One region of the Kitasatospora sp. NPDC057542 genome, then DNA from elsewhere that is predicted to be linked to it. Evidence: riboswitches for the same ligand, from Rfam matches in the RefSeq annotation. Region 1 holds a riboswitch; the other holds the start of a gene.
What was found. Region 1 has a riboswitch for S-adenosylmethionine ahead of thrC (threonine synthase). Riboswitches for the same ligand answer to the same signal wherever they lie in the genome.
Positions count from the first base shown of each region.

Region 2: another riboswitch for S-adenosylmethionine. It lies ahead of ACFU7Y_RS19135 (aminotransferase class V-fold PLP-dependent enzyme); the one in region 1 lies ahead of thrC (threonine synthase).

Region 1 is NZ_JBHVFE010000182.1:46-10,368, reverse strand. It holds gene ACFU7Y_RS22630 (hypothetical protein) at 1-68, shown strand, start outside; gene nagA (N-acetylglucosamine-6-phosphate deacetylase) at 137-1,318, opposite strand; gene ACFU7Y_RS22620 (ROK family protein) at 1,315-2,262, opposite strand; gene ACFU7Y_RS22615 (extracellular solute-binding protein) at 2,622-3,902, shown strand; gene ACFU7Y_RS22610 (cupin domain-containing protein) at 3,982-4,332, opposite strand; gene ACFU7Y_RS22605 (DUF3263 domain-containing protein) at 4,435-4,662, shown strand; gene otsB (trehalose-phosphatase) at 4,750-5,589, shown strand; gene ACFU7Y_RS22595 (trehalose-6-phosphate synthase) at 5,576-7,087, opposite strand; gene ACFU7Y_RS22590 (glucosyl-3-phosphoglycerate synthase) at 7,359-8,396, opposite strand; SAM riboswitch class I at 8,545-8,680, shown strand; gene thrC (threonine synthase) at 8,697-9,992, shown strand; gene ACFU7Y_RS22580 (MoaD/ThiS family protein) at 10,034-10,312, shown strand.
Region 2 is NZ_JBHVFE010000137.1:6,903-17,225, reverse strand. It holds gene ACFU7Y_RS19160 (ubiquinol-cytochrome c reductase iron-sulfur subunit) at 1-645, opposite strand, end outside; gene ACFU7Y_RS19155 (c-type cytochrome) at 654-1,463, opposite strand; gene ACFU7Y_RS19150 (heme-copper oxidase subunit III) at 1,651-2,271, opposite strand; gene ACFU7Y_RS19145 (hypothetical protein) at 2,669-3,094, shown strand; gene trpD (anthranilate phosphoribosyltransferase) at 3,213-4,289, shown strand; SAM riboswitch class IV at 4,401-4,519, shown strand; gene ACFU7Y_RS19135 (aminotransferase class V-fold PLP-dependent enzyme) at 4,572-5,954, shown strand; gene ACFU7Y_RS19130 (Lrp/AsnC family transcriptional regulator) at 5,958-6,239, opposite strand; gene ACFU7Y_RS19125 (rhomboid family intramembrane serine protease) at 6,236-7,063, opposite strand; gene ACFU7Y_RS19120 (hypothetical protein) at 7,265-7,528, shown strand; gene ACFU7Y_RS19115 (NYN domain-containing protein) at 7,806-9,095, shown strand; gene ACFU7Y_RS19110 (C40 family peptidase) at 9,294-10,323, shown strand, end outside.

The sequences.
Region 1 (10,323 bases):
CGGTGACCTTCACGGTGCCCTCCGGTCCGGTCCTGATCGACCAGATCACCATCGAGCCGGGCGGCTGAGCCCGCCCGCCCTCCGGACACACCACGGCCGCCCGTCCCCGCAGGGGGAGGGCGGCCGTCGGCGTTGCTCAGGCGGGTTCGACGGTGGGGAACGTGTCGCCGCCGAGGACCCAGCGGCCGTGGCGCATGACGGCGACCAGGTCGAAGGTGTCGGAGTCGACCACGACCAGGTCGGCGAGCTTGCCGGTCTCCAGCGAGCCGATCGAGTCGCTCAGGCCGAGCAGCCGGGCCGGGGTGGCGGACAGCGACTCGACGGTCTGGTTCAGGCTCAGCCCGTTGACGGTGACCGAGCGCTTGAACGCCACGTCCAGGGTGAGGGTGGAGCCGGCGATCGCGCCGCCCTCGACCAGCCGGGCCACGCCGTCCCTGACCTCGACCTGGAGCGGGCCGAGCGGGTAGAGGCCGTCGCCCATGCCGGCCGCGCCCATGGCGTCGGTGATCAGGGCGACCCGGTTCGCGCCGGCGGTGCCGTAGGCGAGGTCCAGCACGGAGGGGTGCAGGTGCACGCCGTCGTTGATCAGCTCGACGGTGACCCGCTCGTCCTCCAGCAGTGCCACGATCGGGCCGGGGGCGCGGTGGGCGATGCCGGGCATGGCGTTGAACAGGTGGGTGGCGACGGTGGCGCCGGCCTCGATCGCCTCCAGGGTGGTGGCGTAGTCGGAGTCGGTGTGGCCGACGGCGGCGATCACGCCGAGGTCGGCGAGCATCCGCACCGAGTCCAGGCCGCCGGGCAGCTCGGGGGCCAGGGTGACCATCCTGGCGTGGCCGCGGGCGGCGTCGACCAGCTTGCGCACCAGCGCCGGGTCGGGGTCGCGCAGCAGGTCGGGGCGGTGGGCGCCGCAGCGGTTGTGCGAGATGAAGGGGCCCTCGAAGTGGATGCCGGCCAGGACGCCGTCCTCGACGAGTTCGGAGAGGACGGCGGCCTGGCGGGCGACCTCGTCGATCTCGCCGGTGACGGTGGAGGCCACCGTGGTGGTGGTGCCGTGCTCCAGGTGGGTGCGGGCGGCCAGCAGTGCCTCCTCCGCGATGCCGGAGGCGTACGAGGCGCCACCGCCGCCGTGGACGTGCAGGTCGACGAAGCCGGGCACGACGGTGTACCCGGTCAGGTCGAGATCGCCGGGCTCGGTGTCGCCGCCGAGGCCGGCGATGCGCTCGCCCTCGACGGCGAGGCGGTCGCCCTCGACGACGCCGCCGGGCAGGACCAGTCGGGCGCCGGCCAGGGCAGTACGGTCACGGTCCGCGGTGGTCACGCGGTCACCTCCAAGGAGAGCAGGTCCCAGGCGAGCAGGCCCGCGCCCAGGGACGCGGCGGTGTCTTTGAGCATCGCGGGTACGACCTTCGGGGGCATCTGGAAGGTCAGGCGCTCGGTGACCGCCGCGCGCAGCGGATCGAAGAGCGTGTCACCGGCCTCGGCCAGCCCGCCGCCGACGATCACCGTGGACGGGTCGAGCAGGCTCTGGGCCAGGACGATGCCGTCCGCCAGGGCGTCGACGGCCCGCTGCCAGACCGCGAGGGCGCGGTCGTCCCCGGCGTCCACCGCGGCGGCGCAGGATGCCGCGTCGGCGTCGGGGTCGCCGCTGGCCTCGGCCCAGGCGCGGGAGACAGCGGAGGCGGAGGCCAGCGTCTCCAGGCAGCCGCGGGCGCCGCAGCCGCACCGGGGGCCGCCGGGGCGGACCACGACGTGGCCGATCTCGCCGCCGTAGCCGTGCGCGCCGGCCTCGATCCGGCCGTTGATGCCGATGGCGCCGGCGATGCCGGTGCCGAGGGCGATGAACAGGAAGCGGTCGACGCCGCGGCCGGCTCCGAGCCGGCCCTCGGCCAGGCCGCCGGAACGCACGTCGTGGCCGAGGGCCACCGGCATCGCGCCGCCGTCCGGTCCGGCCAGGCGCTCGCCGAGGAGCTTGCGCAGCGGGAGCTCGCGCCAGCCGAGGTTGGCGGAGAAGACCGCGATGCCGTTCTTCTCGTCGATCGTGCCCGGGACGGCGACACCGGCCGCGAGCGGGGCGACGCCGAAGCGGCTGCGGCCCTCGGCCGCCAGGTCGGTGGCGAAGTCGAGGATGGCGGCGACGACGGCGTCCGTGCCGTGCTCCCGCCCGGTCGGTCGGCGTGCCTCGAACAGCACGGAGCCGTCCTGGGCGAGCAGCGCGGCCTTCATGCCGGTGCCGCCTACATCGAGTGCGATGACGTGCTTCACGGAGGACAGTTTCCCTTGGGCGGGTAGAAGAGGTCTAGTCCAGTTGTCGGATTGGTCTGGTCCATACTGGGTGAGCTTTGTCGCAGCTGCGGGGGGTGCGGGGCTTTGCGCCGGGGTGCGGGGCCCGGTGTCGAGGCGGGCGCGGACCGGGGGGTGTGAGGGGCGGGGGCGGGGGTTTTGTTGCGCATTGTGCAATGACTCCGAGCACTTCGATAACTACTGGGGCGAGCCCGGCCAGTGGTGTGGACCAGTGCTCGGCGGGTTTGGCAGTGTTGCGCCTCCCCCGCCGGATTCCCCCCGTTCCGGCCGGCATTCACCCCCGTTCATCCCCGTTCATTCCCCCGAAGGCGGTACCCGCGTTGAACAGGCGCGTCCACGTTCCCACCCGTGTGCTCGGCGGTGCGCTGGCCGGAGCACTGGTCCTCACCGCGGTCAGTGCCTGCGGCGGGCAGGACGACGGACCGGTCACCCTCAAGCTGGTCGCGGCCGACTACGGGGAGAGCCCCGAGACCAGCTCCCAGCACTACTGGGACACGGTCGCCAGGGCCTTCGAGGCGGCCAACCCCGGGATCAGGGTCAGCGTCGAGGTGGACAGCTGGACCGAGATCGGCAGGAAGGTCGAGGACATGATCGCGGCCGGCAAGTCGCCGGACCTGCTCCAGACCGGCGGCTTCGCGGACCAGGTCGCGGCGGACCGGCTGTACCCGGCGTCCGACGTGCTCTCGGTGGAGACCCAGGCCAAGTTCCTGGAGAACTTCGCGCACGCCGGGCAGGTGCTGGGGACGCAGTACGGGATTCCGTTCGTGTCCTCGTCGCGTGTCCTCTTCTACAACAAGGCGATGTTCCGGCAGGCCGGGATCACACAACCGCCGGCCACCTGGGCCGAGCTGCGGCAGGACGCGGAGAAGATCAAGGCCAAGGTGCCGGGGGTGACCCCGTACGGGCTGCCGCTGGGGCCGGAGGAGGCGCCGGCCGAGTCGATGCTCTGGACGCTGAGCGGTGGCGGCAGCATCTCCGACGACGTCGGCAACTACACCATCGACAGTGCCCAGAACCAGGCGACCTTCGGCTGGCTGAAGAGCAACCTGGTGGGCACCGGGCTGACGTACCCGAACCCGGGCGCGATGAACCGCACCCCGGTGTTCCAGGACTTCGCCGCGGGGAAGGTCGCGATGCTGAACGGGCATCCGACGCTGCTGCGGATGGCGGCCGCCGGGAAGATCGACTTCGGGACGGCGCCGATCCCGAAGAAGGACGGGGTGGGGCGGACCGGGAGCCTCGGGGTCGCGGACTGGATGATGGCGTTCAAGGCGAACGGGCACAAGAACGAGATCAAGAAGTTCCTGTCGTTCGTCTACGACAAGGACAACCAGCTGAAGTTCGACGAGCAGTACAACCTCCTGCCCGTCACTCAGGACGCGTTCGGCCAGATGTCGTCGGACCCGAAGCACGAGGACCTCAAGCAGTTCGCGGTCGGGCTGACCAATGCGAGCTTCTACCCGTTCGGGGACCCGGCCTGGGGTGAGGTCAGCAACCGGATCAAGGCCGGGATCGGGCAGGCGGTGACGGGGGATCCGAAGCAGGTGCTCGGGGGGTTGCAGGATGCGGCGGTGAAGGAAGCGGCGGAGGTCCGCAAGTAGGACCGGGCCGGGGACGGTTGGTGCCGGGGCTGGGGGGTTCGCGGTGGGCCTCAGCCCCGGCGGGGGTGCCGGTCGCCGGTCAGGGGAGCGTGATGGCGTAGGCCTTGCGGAGGGTCTCGTGGACCGTCCAGGTGGTGCGGTCGCCCTCGCGCAGGACGGCGCAGTCGCCGGGGCCGACCTCCAGGGTCGGGCCGCCCTCGACCTCGATGGTGGCCCGGCCGCTGAGCACCACGAACATCTCGTCGGCCTCGACGTCGGTGACCACGCCGGGGGTGATCTGCCAGAGGCCGCGCAGGTGGCGGCCGTCGGCGGACTCGGACAGCACCTTGCCGGTGACCTCGGGGGTGCCGGAGACGATCTGGGACGGGTCGAGCGGGTCGGGGTCGAGGTCGGCGGTGGGGATGTGCAGGGCGAAGCTGGGCGTGGTCATGGGGGTGACGTTAGTGGGGGTGGGGGCACGGTGGGGCGAGCAGTGTGTGTCGGGGTCGCGCGGGAGAATGACACTCCGTAGCGGTGGACGGAGGTGCTTGCGGTGGGCGAGCTGAGTGAGCGGGACCGGGCGGTGCTGGCGCTGGAGGGGCGGCAGTGGCGTACGTCGGGGGCCAAGGAACGGGCGATCCGGGAGGAGCTGGGGCTCTCCTCCACCCGCTACTACCAGGTGCTGAACGCCTTGCTGGACCGGGAGGAGGCGTTGGCGCATGCGCCGGTTCTGGTGAATCGGTTGCGGCGCGTGCGGGAGGCTCGGCGGGCGGCTCGTTGACCGGGGGGCTCTCGGGAGGACGGGTGTCGGGGGCGGCTGCGGGGGTGGCGGGTGCGGAGGGGGACGCTCCGGGGTAGGGGCTTCGGTATGGGCTTTGAAGAGATGTTCGTGCCGGGGACCGAGGCGGGGCGGGACGGGGTGCGGGCCATCCTGGCGACGCCCGGGGATGCCGTGATCGGGTTGGACTTCGACGGGACGTTGGCGCCGATCGTGGCGGATCCGGGGCAGGCGCGGGCGCATCCGGGGGTGGTGGGCGCGTTGCGGCGGCTGGCGCCGGTGGTGGGGGCCGTGGTGGTGGTGACGGGCCGGCCGGCCGGGTTGGCGGTGGAGTACGGGGGGTTCGCGGGGCTGCCGGGGGTGGTGGTGCTGGGGCACTACGGGGCCGAGCGGTGGGAGGACGGGGAGCTTTCGGCGCCGGAGGTGCATCCGGGCGTCGCCCGCGTGCGGGCGGTGTTGCCGGGGGTGCTGGAGCGGGTGGGGGCGCCCGAGGGGACGTGGGTGGAGGACAAGGGGCGGTCGGTGGCCGTGCACACCCGGCGGACGGCGGCGCCGGAGGAGACGTTGGAGCTGCTGCGGGCGCCGGTGGGGGAACTGGCGGCCGAGCACGGGTTGGTGGTGGAGCCCGGGCGGCTGGTGCTGGAGCTGCGGCCGCCGGGGGTGGACAAGGGGGCGGCGCTGACCGGGTTCCTGCGGGAGCGGGGGGCTCGTTCGGTGCTCTACGCGGGGGACGATCTGGGGGATGTGGCGGCCTTCGTCGCGGTGGAGAAGCTGCGCGGCGAGGGCGTGGCCGGGGTGCTGGTGTGCGCCGGCGCGGTGGGGGACGCGCCGGTGCGGGACCTGGCCGACCGGGCGGACCTGGTGGTCGCCGGGCCGGAGGGTGTGGTGGAGCTGCTGGGGGCCTTGGGGGAGGCGCTCACAGCGCGTTGAGCTGGTCCAGGAACCACTGCTGCGGGGGGAGCGCGGTGGCCGCCGCGGCCAGGCGCTTGGTGTGGTCGGCGCGCTCCTCCGGGCTCATGGTGAGGCCGGCGTGCAGGGCGTCGGCGGTGGCGATGACGTCGTAGGGGTTGACGGTGAGGGCGTCGTCCTTGAGCTCGGCGTGGGCGCCGGCCTCGCGGGAGAGGACGAGTGCGCAGCCGTGGTCGGAGACCACGGGGACCTCCTTGGCGACCAGGTTCATGCCGTCGCGGATGGGGTTGACCAGGGCGACGTCGGCCAGCCGGTAGGCGGCGAGGGAACGCGGGAAGTCGTCGTCGACGTGCAGGATCAGCGGCTGCCAGCTGGGGGTGGCGAACTCGCCGTTGATGGCGGCCGCGAGGTCCTGGACGGCCGCGGTGTAGTTCCGGTACTCGGCCAGGTCGGTGCGGGAAGGGTAGGCGAAGGCGATGTGCACCACCCGGTCGTGCCACTCGGGGCGGGTGCGGAGCAGGTGCCGGTAGGCCTGGAGGCCGCGGACGATGTTCTTGCTCAGCTCGGTGCGGTCGACCCGGACGATGGTGCGGCGGTCGCCGACGGCCTCGCGGAGGGCGGCGAGGCGTTCGTCGACGTCGGGGCGGTGGGCGCGCTCGCGCAGGAAGTCGGCGTCGGCGCCGAGGGCGTGGACGCCGAGGCGTGTGGTTCGCCGAACGGGGGTCCCCCCGGCCGAAGGCCGGGGGAGGGTGGTGCGGCCGTCGAAGGTGACGGTGAGCGCGTCGTAGTCGACGGTCGCCTTGAGGAGGTCTTCGCAGCAGGCGGCGAAGGCGCGGGCCCAGCGGTGGGTCAGGAAACCGGCCCGGTCGGCGCCCAGGATGCCGGTGAGGACGGCCCGGGCGACGTCGTCGGGCAGCAGCCGGTAGTACTCGGGCGGGGCCCAGGGGGTGTGCGAGAAGTGGCCGATCCGCAGGTCGGGACGGGCTTCGCGGAGCAGGGCCGGGGCCAGGGAGAGGTGGTAGTCCTGGATGAGGACGGCGGCGTTCGGGGCGGCTTCGGCGGCCAGGGCTTGGGCGAAGGCCTCGTTGTAGGCCTGGTAGGCGGCCCACTCGGTGCGGAAGCCGGCGTCGAAGGCGGGCGCGGTGGGGGTCGCGTAGAGCAGGTGGTGGACGAACCAGAGGGTGGAGTTGGCGACGCCGTTGTAGGCGCGGGCGAAGGTCTGCGGGTCTATGTCCAGCATCCGTACGGCCTGGCCGCCGACCGCGTGTCCGGCCAGGTCCAGGCGGCCGTGGGGCGCCCCGGCGGCGGCCCTGCGGTCGGAGTCGTTGAGGGCGGCGCAGACCCAGACGGCGTTCGGGTCCTCGACGGCGGAGAGGCCGGAGACCAGACCGCCGCCGCCGCGGCGCAGGGTCAGCGTGCCGTCGTCGGCGGTGCTGAAGGACACCGGTCCCCGGTTGGAGGCAACCAGGACGGGGGCGGTGCCGGTCGCGCTCGAACGGTTGGTCGATGAATCGGCCATGGGGGTTCCTCTTCTCGGGCTGCCGGATCACCCGGTGGGGGGTGATCCGGGCGCGCGACGGAGCGGAGCGCGACGGGACAGCCGTACAGTCGGGGCCCTGCGACAGGCGACGGCCAGGGCCTGGCCGCCTTGAGGCTCCGCAGGGATCGAGTGGGAAGCCTCCTCGTCGGGAGGGGGAGGAGTCACGGTTGGGATGTTGCCGGTTGGTCGACATCGCAAACCCACAGTCGGATAGTCCGGCAAACCGCAGCGGCCGCACTGCACGGGTGTGTCACCCGTCGGTGCGGCGCTTCGCGTATTCGGGGACGGTGTGCATCGGGGGGCGTTCCAGGGAGGTGATCTCGTAGGTGCGGGGGGTGAAGATGGGGGTCTCTCCGGCCGAAGGCCGGGAGAGGGTTCCGGGGCTGCGGGTGAACTGGGTGAGGTGGGGGTGGACGAGGTCGGCCGAGGCCTTGAGGCGGTGGGTGCGGTCGAGGCGTTCCAGGGCGGTCCGGTAGATGGTGGCGGCCATCCGGCCGAGGGCCTGGCCGTCCTGGTGGCGGTGGTGCCGGACGCCGACGTCCACCTGGGCGAGGGCGTCCAGGCCGACCAGCTCCAACGCGTCGACCAGCAGTCCGAGTTCGACGCCGTAGCCGGTGGGGAAGGGCAGCCGTTCGAGCAGTGAGCGGCGGGCCGCGTACTCGCCGCCGAGGGGCTGGACGAAGCCGGCGAGTTCCGGCCAGTGGAGGTTGAGCAGGGGGCGGGCGACGAGTTCGGTGACCCGGCCGCCGCCGGCGGGCAGGACGGCGCCCTCCGACTCCAGCGGGCGGTCGTACATGGCCTTGACCAGCTGGATGGAGTCGTCGGTCAGCAGCGGGCCGACGATGCCGGAGACGAAGGCGGGGTCGAACTCGCGCAGGTCGGCGTCGATGAAGCAGACGATGTCACCGCGGGTGACCAGCAGCGAGCGCCAGAGCACCTCGCCCTTGCCGGGCACGGCGGGCAGCCGGGGCAGGATGGCGTCGCGGTGCTCGACCCGGGCGCCGGCCTCGGCGGCGACGGCGGCGGTGGCGTCGGTGGAGCCGGAGTCCACGACGACGAGTTCGTCGACGAGCGGGAGGCGTTCCATCAGCTCGCGGCGGATGGTGCGGACGATGTCGCCGACGGTGGCCTCCTCGTCCAGGGCGGGCAGGACCACGCTGACGGTGCGGCCGGTGCGTTCCTTGGCCGCGAGGAGGGTGTCGACCGGCCGGTCGGCCGCGCTCCAGGAGCGGCGGCGCAGCCAGGACGCCACCTGCGGGAGGAGCTCGGGAGTCGGTTCGGCGGGCACGGAGGTCTCCTCGGCGGGGTGGGGTGGGACGGGTCATCTCGCGTGGCGGACGGTCCCGTTCGGGTTTGACGCCTTCGGATACAGTCTTCGTACAGCGGTCGGACCTTTGCACGCCGGGGTCGCCGTTGAGCACCACCACAATTTCACAAGCTCATCCAGAGGGACTGAGGGAACGGCCCGTTGACGTCCCGGCAACCTTCTCGCGCGGCTGTCGTCGACAGGCCCCGGCGGGACAGGTGCCAATTCCGGCCCGTGTCGCGACCGCGCCACGGGGAAGATGAGGAGAGAGGCCTCGCCGTCATGGCTATCACTGAGACGACCCCTTCCGGCGCCGCACCCGTTTCCGTCGACCTCGGCCCCGCCGCCGCGCTGTCCTGTCGGGAGTGCGGCACCCGCTTCCCGCTCGGCCCCAGCTTCGCCTGCCTGGAGTGCTTCGGCCCGCTGGAGATCGCCTACGAGTTCGGCAGCGAGGGTGCCGAGGAGCTGCGCAAGCGGATCGAGGCCGGTCCGGCGTCCATCTGGCGCTACGCGCCGCTGCTGCCGGTTCCGGCCGACGTGGCGTCGAAGCCCAACCTGAACCCGGGGTGGACCCCGCTGGTCAAGGCGGACAACCTGGGCCGGGAGCTCGGTTTCACCGCCCAGCTGCACATCAAGGACGACTCCGGCAACCCGACGCACTCGTTCAAGGACCGGGTGGTCGCGTGCGCGATCGAGGCGGCCCGGGCGTTCGGGTACACCACGCTGTCCTGCTCCTCGACCGGCAACCTGGCCGGCGCGGTGGGGGCGGCGGCGGCCCGGGCCGGGTTCCGGTCCTGCGTGTTCATCCCGCACGACCTGGAGCAGGGCAAGGTCGTCATGGCCGGGGTGTACGGCGGCGAGCTGGTCGGCATCGAGGGCAACTACGACGACGTGAACCGCTTCTGCTCGGAGCTGATCGGCGACCCGGCCGGCGAGGGCTGGGGCTTCGTCAACGTGAACCTGCGGCCGTACTACGGCGAGGGTTCCAAGACGCTGGCGTACGAGATCTGCGAGCAGCTCGGCTGGCGGCTGCCGGAGCAGATCGTGGTCCCGATCGCCTCGGGCTCGCAGCTGACGAAGATCGACAAGGGTCTCCAGGAGCTGATCAAGCTCGGTCTGGTCGAGGACCGGCCGTACCGGATCTTCGGCGCCCAGGCCGAGGGCTGCTCGCCGGTGTCGGCCGCGTTCAAGGCCGGCCGGGACGTGATCAAGCCGGTCAAGCCGGACACCATCGCCAAGTCGCTGGCGATCGGCAACCCGGCCGACGGCCCGTACGTGCTGGACATCGCCCGCCGGACCGGTGGCGCGGTGGAGGACGTCACGGACGCCGAGGTCGTGGCGGCGATCCGGCTGCTGGCGCGGACCGAGGGCGTCTTCGCCGAGACCGCGGGCGGGGTGACCGTCGGCGTGCTGAAGAAGCTGGTCGAGACCGGGCAGCTGGACCCGGCCAAGGAGACCGTCGCGATCAACACCGGCGACGGCCTGAAGACCCTGGACGCCGTCTCCGACGCCGGGATGACCGCCGTCATCCGCCCGACGCTGGACTCGTTCCGCGACGCCGGCCTCGCGTCCGTCTGAACCACCCCGCCCCGACAGGCCCCGCCCCCGCAAGGAGAGTCATGAGCGCCAACGTCCGCATCCCCACCATCCTGCGCACCTACACCGGCGGCGCCGCCGAGGTGACCGCCGAGGGTGCCACCCTGGCCGAGGTCATCGCCGACCTGGAGAAGAACCACGCGGGCATCTCGGCCCGCATCCTGGACGACACCGGCAAGCTGCGCCGCTTCGTGAACGTCTACGTGAACGACGACGACGTGCGTTTCGCCGAGGGCCTGGCGACCGAGGTGAAGGACGGCGCCGGCATCTCGATCATCCCGGCGGTGGCCGGCGGCTGCTGAGCCGTCCGGAG
Region 2 (10,323 bases), on a different contig from region 1:
GTCCTCGGGCTTCATCGGCTGCATGGTGTTCATGTTGATGAGCTGCAGCGGCTTGGCCTCGGTCGCCTCCTTCCAACCGGTCTCCTTGAGCTTCTTCTCGGGAAGCGGGCCAAGGTCACGGAGCAGGACCACGCCGGAGAGCGGGACCAGCGCCATGGAGCCGATCAGGGTGTTGCGGATCATCTTGCGGCGGCCGAAGCCGGACTCGGCGGCACCGGTCCTGAACTGCTCGATGACGTCGGCGCGGACCTCGTCGGAGGCCTCGATCGGGTGACGCTCGGACGGCATCTCGACGTCCGACATCAGGGTGCGGGCCCAGTGGACCGCGCCCGCGCCGATCATGAACAGCGCGACGCCCAGGGTCAGACCGAGCGCGAAGTTCAGCGCGCTGATGTGACCGAGCGGGAAGACGTAGACGATCTGGTCCGGGTCGATGGCCACGTACGAGGCGATGAAGCCGATGGTGGCGAGCATCGAGATCACGAACATCAGCGAGACCTGGCGCTCGGCGCGCTGGGCGGCCCGCTCGTCGATGTCGGTGCGACGGGGCTCGTGGGCCGGCAGGCCCGGGTCGGCGAACGGGCTGCCGTGGTCGGCCACCTCGCCGGCGGAGCCGTGCGGCTCCGGGAGCTTCTCTTCTGACATGTCGTGGCTCATGACTTCTTGGCCTTGGTGGTGTGGGCGGCGACCCAGATCGCGACCGCGATGAGCGTGCCGAGGCCGAAGATCCAGCCGAACAGACCCTCGGTCACCGGACCGAGGCTGCCCAGGGTGAGACCGCCGGGGTTGGGCTCATCGTTGGTGGTGTGGCGGACGAAGGCCACGATCTGCTTCTTCTGCTCCTCGGGCATGGTGGTGTCCGGGAACGACGGCATGTTCTGCGGGCCGGTCTGCATGGCCTCGTAGATGTGCTTGGCGTCCACGCCCTCGAGCGACGGGGCGGACTTGCCCTTGGTCAGGGCACCACCCTGGCCGGCGAAGTTGTGGCACTGGGCGCAGTTGGTGCGGAACAGCTCGCCACCCTTGGAGATGTCCTCGGGGTTGGTCGAGGTGAACTGCTCCTCCTTCGGGATCACCGGGCCGGGACCGAGGGAGGCGACGAAGGCGGCGAGCTGGTCGATCTCGGCCTGCGAGTAGATGTTCTTCTTGCGCGGGACCTGGGCGCCGGGCTGCTGGGCCGGCATGCGGCCGGTGCCGACCTGGAAGTCGACAGCAGCGGAGCCGACGCCGACCAGGCTCGGACCGTCACTGCTGCCCTGGCCGTTCAGGCCGTGGCAGGAGGAGCAGCCCACGGCGAAGAGCTTCTTGCCCTCATCGATCGCGAGCGACTGCGCGGCGACGTCGGCCTGCGCCTTGTCGGCGGGCGCGAACGCGGCGTACAGCCCCCCGGTTGCCGCCAGGGCGAGAAGTAGGACGACCAGCGCCGCCAATGGGTGGCGCCGTCGTGCGGAGAGCTTTTTCACGGAATAACCCCGGTGTCAGGATCTGGTCGACTGGTGGGTGCACCCGGCGGCCGGTCTGGCCGGCACGAGGCTGCCTGTCTAGGGCTGCGCGCGCGGTCGGTCGGTGGGAGCGTCGGCACCGGCAGAAGCGGCCCGTCGCCGGTGAGGGCGGGGGCCGCTGCCGGTGGCCAGCGACCTGATCAGCTGGTTACTTGATCAGGTAGATGGTCGCGAACAGGCCGATCCACACGACGTCGACGAAGTGCCAGTAGTACGACACGACGATCGCGGCGGTGGCCTGCTCGTGCGTGAAGCGCTTGGCTGCGTACGTCCGTCCCAGGACCAGCAGGAAGGCGATCAGACCACCCGTCACGTGCAGCCCGTGGAAGCCGGTGGTCAGGTAGAACACCGTGCCGTACGGGTCGGAGGACAGCGAGAGGCCGTCCTTCTTGACCAGCTCGGTGTACTCGAAGACCTGGCCGCCGATGAAGACCGCGCCCATGGCGAACGTGAGGATGAACCACGCCCGGAGCTTCTTCACGTCACCGCGCTCGGCAGCGAACACACCGAGCTGGCAGGTGAGCGAGGAGAGCACCAGGATCGTGGTGTTGACCGAGGAGAAGGGCACGTTGAGGGCGTGGGCCTTCTCGGTCCAGAACTCCGGCCCCTTGACGGAGCGGAGCGTGAAGTACATCGCGAAGAGGGCCGCGAAGAACATCAACTCGGAACTGAGCCAGACGATCGTTCCGACGCTGACCATGTTCGGCCGGTTGACCGATCCGTGCGCGTGCCCGGTTTCTACTGCTGTTGCTGTCGCCACGACGGACATTATGTCGGTCCCTTATTCCGTCTTCACGTCGGGGGGTGTCCCTCGGAGTGTCCGGTGCGTGCGGTATGCCCGCTTGGGGGTCGACGGGGTGTCCGGACGGGGACTGAGCAGCGGCGCGTCCCTTTTCTGATGGTTCCTCGGAGGGGCCTGCGACCCCCTTGCCCGGCGCGTCGCTGCACGGTCGGAGTAGCCGCGGGAGGTAAGGGGGAGGGGCCTCGGGTCGGCCGTACGGGTGGACCGGGCGGGGCCGGGTGACGGGCCGTCCTCCGGGCGGGTGAGCCCGGGACGCGGCGGCTCGGGGAGGAACGTGCGCGAGGGGGACTCGGCGGAGGGTGATCCGGAGTAGCATCCGGATCAGGCGAACGTGGTCCGGATCACACTTGAGGGAGCAGGGCCCATGGCGTACACGACCGATGAGACGCTCACCGTCCTCGTCTACAGCGACGACCGCAACACCCGTGAGCAGGTGCTGACGGCGCTCGGCCGCCGGCCCGCCGAGGATCTTCCGGAACTGTCCTACCTGGAGTGCGCGACCACCCCCGCGGTGCTCAAGGCGCTGGAGAAGGGGGGAGTGGACCTCTGCGTGCTGGACGGCGAGGCCGTTCCGGCCGGCGGGCTGGGCCTCGGGCGCCAGCTCAAGGACGAGATCTACGGCTGCCCGCCGGTGCTGGTGCTGATCGGGCGGCCGCAGGACTCCTGGCTCGCCGCCTGGAGCCGGGCCGACGCCGCCATCTCCCACCCGGTGGACCCGGTGGCGCTGGCCGAGGCGGTCGCCACCCTGCTGCGGGCGCGGCTGGCGAAGCGGACTCCGGCAGTCCGCTGAAATCCGGTCCGGCAGTTAGCAAATACAGGGGTAGAAGCCGCCCCTTCGCTCGATAGGCTGGCTCCATCCGTACGGACGTCCCCCTGGTGTGGGGAACCGACAACAGCTGGAGTCAGCCATGGTGAACGTGAACCCTGCGAACGGCGGTAGCGACCCCGCGCAGGTGGTCCGCACCTGGCCGGACCTCCTGGCGGCACTGTTGAAGGGGAACGACCTCGACCGCTCGTCCACCGAGTGGGCGATGGACCGGATCATGAGCGGCGAGGCGTCCCCGGTGCAGGTGGCCGGGTTCATGATCGCGCTGCGGGCCAAGGGCGAGTCGGTCGAGGAGATCGCCGGTCTGGTCGACGCAATGTACGCGCACGCCGAGCCGCTGGAGATCCCCGGCCCGGCGGTGGACATCGTCGGCACCGGCGGGGACCGGGCGAAGACCGTCAACATCTCCACCATGTCGGCGATCGTCGCGGCGGCCGCCGGCGCCAAGGTGGTCAAGCACGGCAACCGGTCGGCCTCCTCCGCCAGCGGCTCCTCGGACGTGCTGGAGAAGCTCGGGGTGGCGCTGGACCTCTCCTCCCGGCGGGTCGCCGAGGTGGCCGAGGAAGTCGGGCTCACCTTCTGCTTTGCGGCGAAGTTCCACCCCTCGATGCGGCACGCGGCCACCGCGCGGCGCGACCTCGGGGTGCCGACCGCCTTCAACATCCTCGGCCCGCTGACCAACCCGGCCAAGGTCACCGCGCACGCCATCGGCTGCTTCGACACCCGGCTGTCCGGGCTGATCGCCGGGGTGCTGGCCCGGCGGGGCGCGACGGCGCTGGTCTTCCGCGGTGACGACGGGCTGGACGAGCTGACCATCACCACCACCTCGCAGGTCTGGCTGGTGCGCGACGGAGTGGTCACCGAGACCACCTTCGACCCGCGGGACGTCGGCATCGAGCTGGTCGGCATCGAGGCGCTGCGCGGGGCGGACGCCTCGTACAACGCCGAGGTCGCGCGGCGGCTGCTGGCGGGGGAGCACGGGCCGGTGCGGGACGCCGTCCTGCTGAACACGGCGGCGGCGCTGGTCGCGCTGGACCTGGGCGACGCACCGCTGACCGAGCAGCTGGCGGCCGGCATGGAGCGGGCCGCGAAGGCGATCGACTCCGGCGCCGCACAGGACCTGCTGCGGCGCTGGTCGGAGGCCACCAGCCGGATCTGAGACGGCCGTTGGGGAGCCCGTGCCGGTACGCCGGCACGGGCTCTTCGCGCGCTGTCCGGATGCTGGATGCCCGTTTGACCACCCGCTGGACGCGGCCTAGAGTCTTCGCCAGGTCATGAGCGACAGCGTCAAGCCCCAGCTGGCTGTCCGGCAACCCTCCGTCCGTGGCGGGGTGCCCTGGGTGAGGACCGGGTCGCCACGGCAAACCGTCCGTGCGACAAGCGCGGACGCCCGACGACTGGCACTCCCGGGGTCCCTACACCCCTGAAGGAGTGCATCCTCATGTCCCTCTCCACCGAAATCTGCGCCCCGCTCGCCGTCCTCGGCGCCGACGTCGAGGTCCCGCTCGCCAGCGGTGAGAGGGTCGGCTACGCGGCGCTCGACTACGCGGCCAGCTCGCCGGCGCTCCAGCGGGTGTGGGACGACGTCGCCGCCTACGCGCCGTACTACGGCAGCGTCCACCGCGGCGCCGGGTACCTCTCGCAGCTGTCCACCGACCTGTTCGAGCAGAGCCGCCGCACCGTCGGCGAGTTCCTCGACCTGCGCGAGGGCGATCAGGTGGTCTTCACCCGGGCCACCACCGACTCGCTCAACCTGCTGGCCGCCGCCGTTCCGGCCGGCACCCGGGTGTTCGCCTTCGAGACCGAGCACCACGCCTCGCTGCTGCCCTGGGCGCACGCCGGACTGGACGTGACCTACCTGCGGGCGCCGCGCTCGCGGGCCGAGGCGGTGGCCGCGCTGGACGCCGCGCTCGCCGAGGCGCCCGAGGGCCCCAAGCTGCTCTGCGTCACCGGCGCTTCCAACGTGACCGGCGAGCTGTGGCCGGTCGCCGAGCTCACCGAGACCGCCCACCGGCACGGCGCCCGGGTGGTGCTGGACGCCGCCCAGCTGGCGCCGCACCACCGGGTCTCGGTGCGCGAGCTGGGCGTCGACTGGATCGCCTTCTCCGGCCACAAGATCTACGCGCCGTTCGGCGCCGGGGTGCTGGCCGGCCGGGCGGACTGGCTGGACGCGGCCGAGCCGTACCTCGCCGGCGGCGGGGCGACCCGTACGGTGGCCCGGGAGACCGACGGCTCGGTGGCCGTGCAGTGGCACACCGGCCCGGCCCGGCACGAGGCCGGCTCGCCGAACGTCATCGGCGCCTATGCGATCGCCTCGGCCTGCCGGGCGCTGACCGAGGCCGGCTTCGACGCGCTGGAGGCCCGCGAGCAGCAGCTGATCGCCCGCCTGACGGCCGGGCTGGCCGAGATCCCACAGGTCAAGGTGCTGAACCTGTTCGGCGCGGACTCCACGCGGGTGGGCGTGCTGTCCTTCGTCGTCCGGGGCTGGAACAGCTCGCACTTCTCGGCCGCGCTGTCCGCCGAGTACGGCATCGGGGTGCGCGACGGCCTGTTCTGCGCCCACCCGCTGGTGCGCACGCTGCTCGGGGACGAGGCCCCGGCCGTCGAATCGGCGTGCGGCGCTCCCGATCCCTCGCTGCCGGGCGAGCGCAGCCTGAACGCGATCCGGGTGAGCTTCGGCGCCGGGACGCCGGACGAGCACGTGGACCGCTTCCTGACCGCCGTCCGGGAGCTGGTCACGGACGGCGCGGCCTGGAGCTACCGCAACGAGGGCGGGCGCTGCGTCGCGACCGCGCAGATCGACCGGGGTCGGCGCGAGGGCTGATCGCTACTCGTCCAGGCCGAGGGCGAAGGCGGCTTCCAGGTCGTGCTGGGAGTAGGTGCGGAAGGCGATCTGGGTCTCGGTGTGGGCCACACCCGGGACCTTGTTGAGCCGGCCCGGGATGACCTCGGCCAGGTCGTCGTGCCGGCGCACCCGCACCATCGCCACCAGGTTGTAGCCCCCGGTCACCGAATAGACCTCGCTCACGCCCTCGATGGCAGCGATGGACTCGGCGATCTCCGGGATGCGGTCGACACTGGTCTTGATCAGGACGATGGCGGTGATCACAGTTCGGGCTCCTTTGTGGGGTGCCGCCAGCGTATCGGGCGTCGGCCCGGTCGTCGCGGGGGGTGGCGGACCACGGTGCAGACGTAGAGGAACCCGGCCGAGAAGCCGATCACGTGGACCAGGTACGCCACCCCCGGGCCGGCCGAGTGCATCGACCACCACTGCAGGGCGAACCAGAGGCCGAGCACCAGCCAGGAGGGGAAGCGCAGCGGCAGGAAGAGCAGCAGCGGGACGAGGGTGGTCACCCGGGCCCGGGGGTGGAGGCGCAGGTAGGCGCCGAGGGCGGCGGAGATCGCCCCGGAGGCGCCGATGAGCACCCGGGTGGAGTTCGGCGAGTGTGCCTCGGCGAGCGCGAAGCCGTACGTGGTCAGGCTGCCGGCGGCCAGGTAGAAGACGGCGTACCGGGCCCGGCCCAGCCGCCGTTCGACGGTGGGGCCGAAGACCTGGAGGAAGAGCAGGTTCCCCAGCAGGTGCAGCCAGCCGGCGTGCAGGAAGAGCCCGGTGAGGACGGACAGGGCCGGGTGCTTGCCCGGAGTCGGGGCGGTCGGGCAGCCGGGGGCCGGGTCGGGGGCCTCGGCGAGCTGTCCGGCGGTCAGCGCCCGTCCGGCCAGCACCTCGGCCGGGATGGCGCCCCAGCGCTGCTCGTACCGCTGCTCCGCGCAGAGCCGGGTCTGGCCGGTGCCGTACAGCGGGTTGAGCCCGGCGGCCGGGCCGAGCAGGAAGACCAGGGTGTTGAGCGCGATCAAGGCGTAGCTGACCACCGGGACGGTCGCCGCCGGGCGGCCGCCCGGGGCGGCGGTGTGGTCGGGGGCCGCGAGCGCCATGTGGCCAAGCATCCCTCCGGGCGCCGCAGGTGACACGGCGGTTTACGGCAGGTGGACTAGCTCGGTTGTTCGGGCAACCGGTGGTCGCGATGGTTGCCCCAGGCAATAGGCTGGGGGCGGGCATTCCCGCCTCCCGCCGCCGACGCCGGGGCTCCGGGGGGAGCGCCTAGCCCACGCAGGGACCACCCGAGAGGACCCCCGATGACCGTCCCCGCCCTGACTGCCGAGACGCGCTGGCGCTGCACCCTGTGCGGCAACCTCACCCGCTTCGACGTGACCCGTACCGCGCGGGTCACCGAGTTCCTCCACTTCGACCTGGCCGGCGAGTCCAAGGTCGAGGAGACCGAGGTGCTGAGCGAGACCGTCGAGTCGGTGCGCTGCCGCTGGTGCAACGCGGTGGACCAGGTCGAGCTGGTGGCCCGGCCGGGCGCCGAGGGGCCGCAGGACCCCGCCGAGCAGGGCTGATCCCCGCCGGTGCGACGGGTGGGTGCGCGGCGCACCCGCCCGTGCCGCACGGGACAATACAGAAACAAGACGCACGGAGCGTGACGACAGGGGCGGCAGCGGCCGTGCCCGCTGGACCAGGATCGGAGCCGAGGACGTGGTGGACGCAGCGAAGGAGCCCGGCGAAGCCCAGGGGCTTCAGCCCGCTGCGGCCGAGGCCTCGGCCGAGGCGGCGGGGGCGGCGAACGACTCCTGCGAGCCCGCGGCGGAGCCCGTCGTCGAGAAGCTCGACCGGCCGCTGCCCGAGGGCGTGCGCCGACGCGTGGTCGGGCTGGCCTCGGACGCGCTCGGCGGGCTGCCGTCGACCGAGCTCCCGCAGGGCCTGCGCCAGTACGTCAAGTTCACCCCGGCGCGACGGGCCAAGTACGCGGCCACCGCGCTGGCGGCGGCGCTGGAGGCGGAGCCCGCCTTCCGGGTACGGATAGCGGAGCGGCTGCGCCTGGGGCAGCCGGACCTGGTGAAGTCGCTGGAGTCGGGCACCGTCCCGGGCGCGGCCGATCCGATGGACATCGCGGCCGCCGCCTACCTGGTGCGTTCGCCGGGCTGGAGCCGGCTGGTGGCCGAGGTCGGCGAGGAGGCCGAGCGGGCCGGCGCCGAGGACGCGGCCGCGGAGGCGGCCCGGTTGATGGAGAAGCTGCAGGCCGAGCTGGCCGAGGTGCGGGCCTCCGCGCGGGCGGACATGGACCGGCAGCGGGCCGAGTCCGACGGGGTCCGCAAGGAGGCGGAGTCGCTGCGCAAGAAGGTGCGGTCACTGGAGAGCGACACCCGCCGGGCGCAGGCCGAGACCCGCCGGGTGGCCGGCGAGCTGGAGGCCGTGAAGGCGCAGGCCGCGGCCGAGCGCGGCGCGGCCGAGATCGAGGCGCGCAGGCTCAGGCACCGGGTCTCCGAACTGGAGAACGCGGTCGAGCAGGGCCGCCGGTCGGCCCGCGAGGGGCGCAGTGTCGAGGACATGCGGCTGCGGCTGCTGCTGGACGCCGTGCTGCAGTCGGCCCAGGGACTCCAGCGGGAGCTGGCGCTGCCGGTCTCCCAGATCCGCCCGGCGGACCTGGTGGAGGCGGTGGTGCCGGGGGCGGCCTCCCCGCACGACGTGGCCCGGCGCGGGCTGGCCGAGGACGATCCGGCGCTGTTGGACCAGCTGCTGGCGATTCCTCAGGTGCACCTGGTGGTGGACGGCTACAACGTGACCAAGACCGGCTATCCGACGCTGCCGCTGGAGCAGCAGCGGATCCGGCTGCTGGGCGGGCTGGCGATGCTGGCCCAGCGCACCCAGGCGGAGGTCACCTGTGTGTTCGACGGGCAGGACCTGGACGTCCCGGTGATCATGGCGCCGCCGCGCGGGGTCCGGGTGCGGTTCAGCCGGACCGGGGAGACGGCCGACGAGCTGATCCGCCGCCTGGTGCGGGCCGAACCGCAGGGCCGCCCGGTGGTGGTGGTGTCCACCGACCGGGAGGTCGCGGAGGGCGTGCGGAAGGCGGGCGCGCGCCCCGTGGCGTCGGTGCTGCTGCTGAACCGGCTGGCCCGGCCCTGAACCCACCGGGCCGCATGATGCCTGGTCAGGCGCGGTTCCGAGGCGATGCGCGGCTTTCGTGAAGTCGGTGTGGAAACCGGAGTTCACGCCTTCGGGGGAGTGGCAAAACGGATAGATCTTCACTAGGGTCTGGCGTCAAACCTATTTTCTGGAACCTCATCCCATCGGGTGAGTCCGATGAAAGAAGGAGCCGGTCCCTTGGCCTCCCACCGCCGTCCCAAGCAGCCGAGCCGCGCGCGGATCTCCGTGCTCACCGCTGCCGCTGCGACTGCGGTCGCCCTCTCCGCCCAGGTGGCCGCGCACGCTGCGCCGCAGCCGAACAAATCGGACGTCAAGGCGCAGATCGACCAGCTCCAGGAGGAGCAGGAGCAGGCGGCGGAGAAGTACAACGGAGCCAAGGAGCGGGCCGACCAGCTGCGCAAGCAGGCCGACCAGCTGCAGGACCAGGTGGCCCGCAGCCAGGAGCAGATGACCCAGCTCCAGGGCGGCCTCGCCGAGGTGGCGGGCGAGCAGTACCGCACCGGCGGCATCGACCCGTCCGTCCAGCTGATGCTCTCCTCCGACCCGTCCGGCTACCTGGAGAAGGCCTCCACCGTCCAGCAGGCCAGCACCAGCCAGGCCGAGGCGCTCAAGGGGCTGCTGGACCAGCAGCGCCGGCTGGACCAGGAGAAGACCGAGGCGGCCGCCGTGCTCGCCTCGCTGGACACCACCACCAAGGACCTGAACCAGGCCAAGGCGGACGTCAACACCAAGCTGAAGGCCGCCCAGGACCTGCTGAACTCGCTGAGCGCCGCCGACCGCGCCGCGCTGCGGGCCCAGCAGGCGCAGGACGACCGCGCCTCGCGCGGCAGCGACCGGGTCGACCTCAGCAGTCTGCCGCCGGCCAGCGGCTACGCGGCCGTGGCGATGTCCAAGGCGATGAGCAAGCAGGGCTCGCCGTACGTGTGGGGCGCCACCGGGTCGACCACCTTCGACTGCTCGGGCCTGATGGTCTGGGCGTACGGGCAGGCCGGCGTCTCGCTGCCGCGCACCTCGCAGGAGCAGGGCCACTACGGCACCCGGGTGCCCTCGCTGGACCAGGCCCAGCCGGGCGACCTGGTGATCTACGGCGCCGACATGCACCACGTCGGGATGTACATCGGCAACGGCATGGTGGTCCACGCGCCGCACACCGGTGACGTGGTGAAGGTGATGAAGGCCGACGCGATGTCGATCAACACCATCCGCC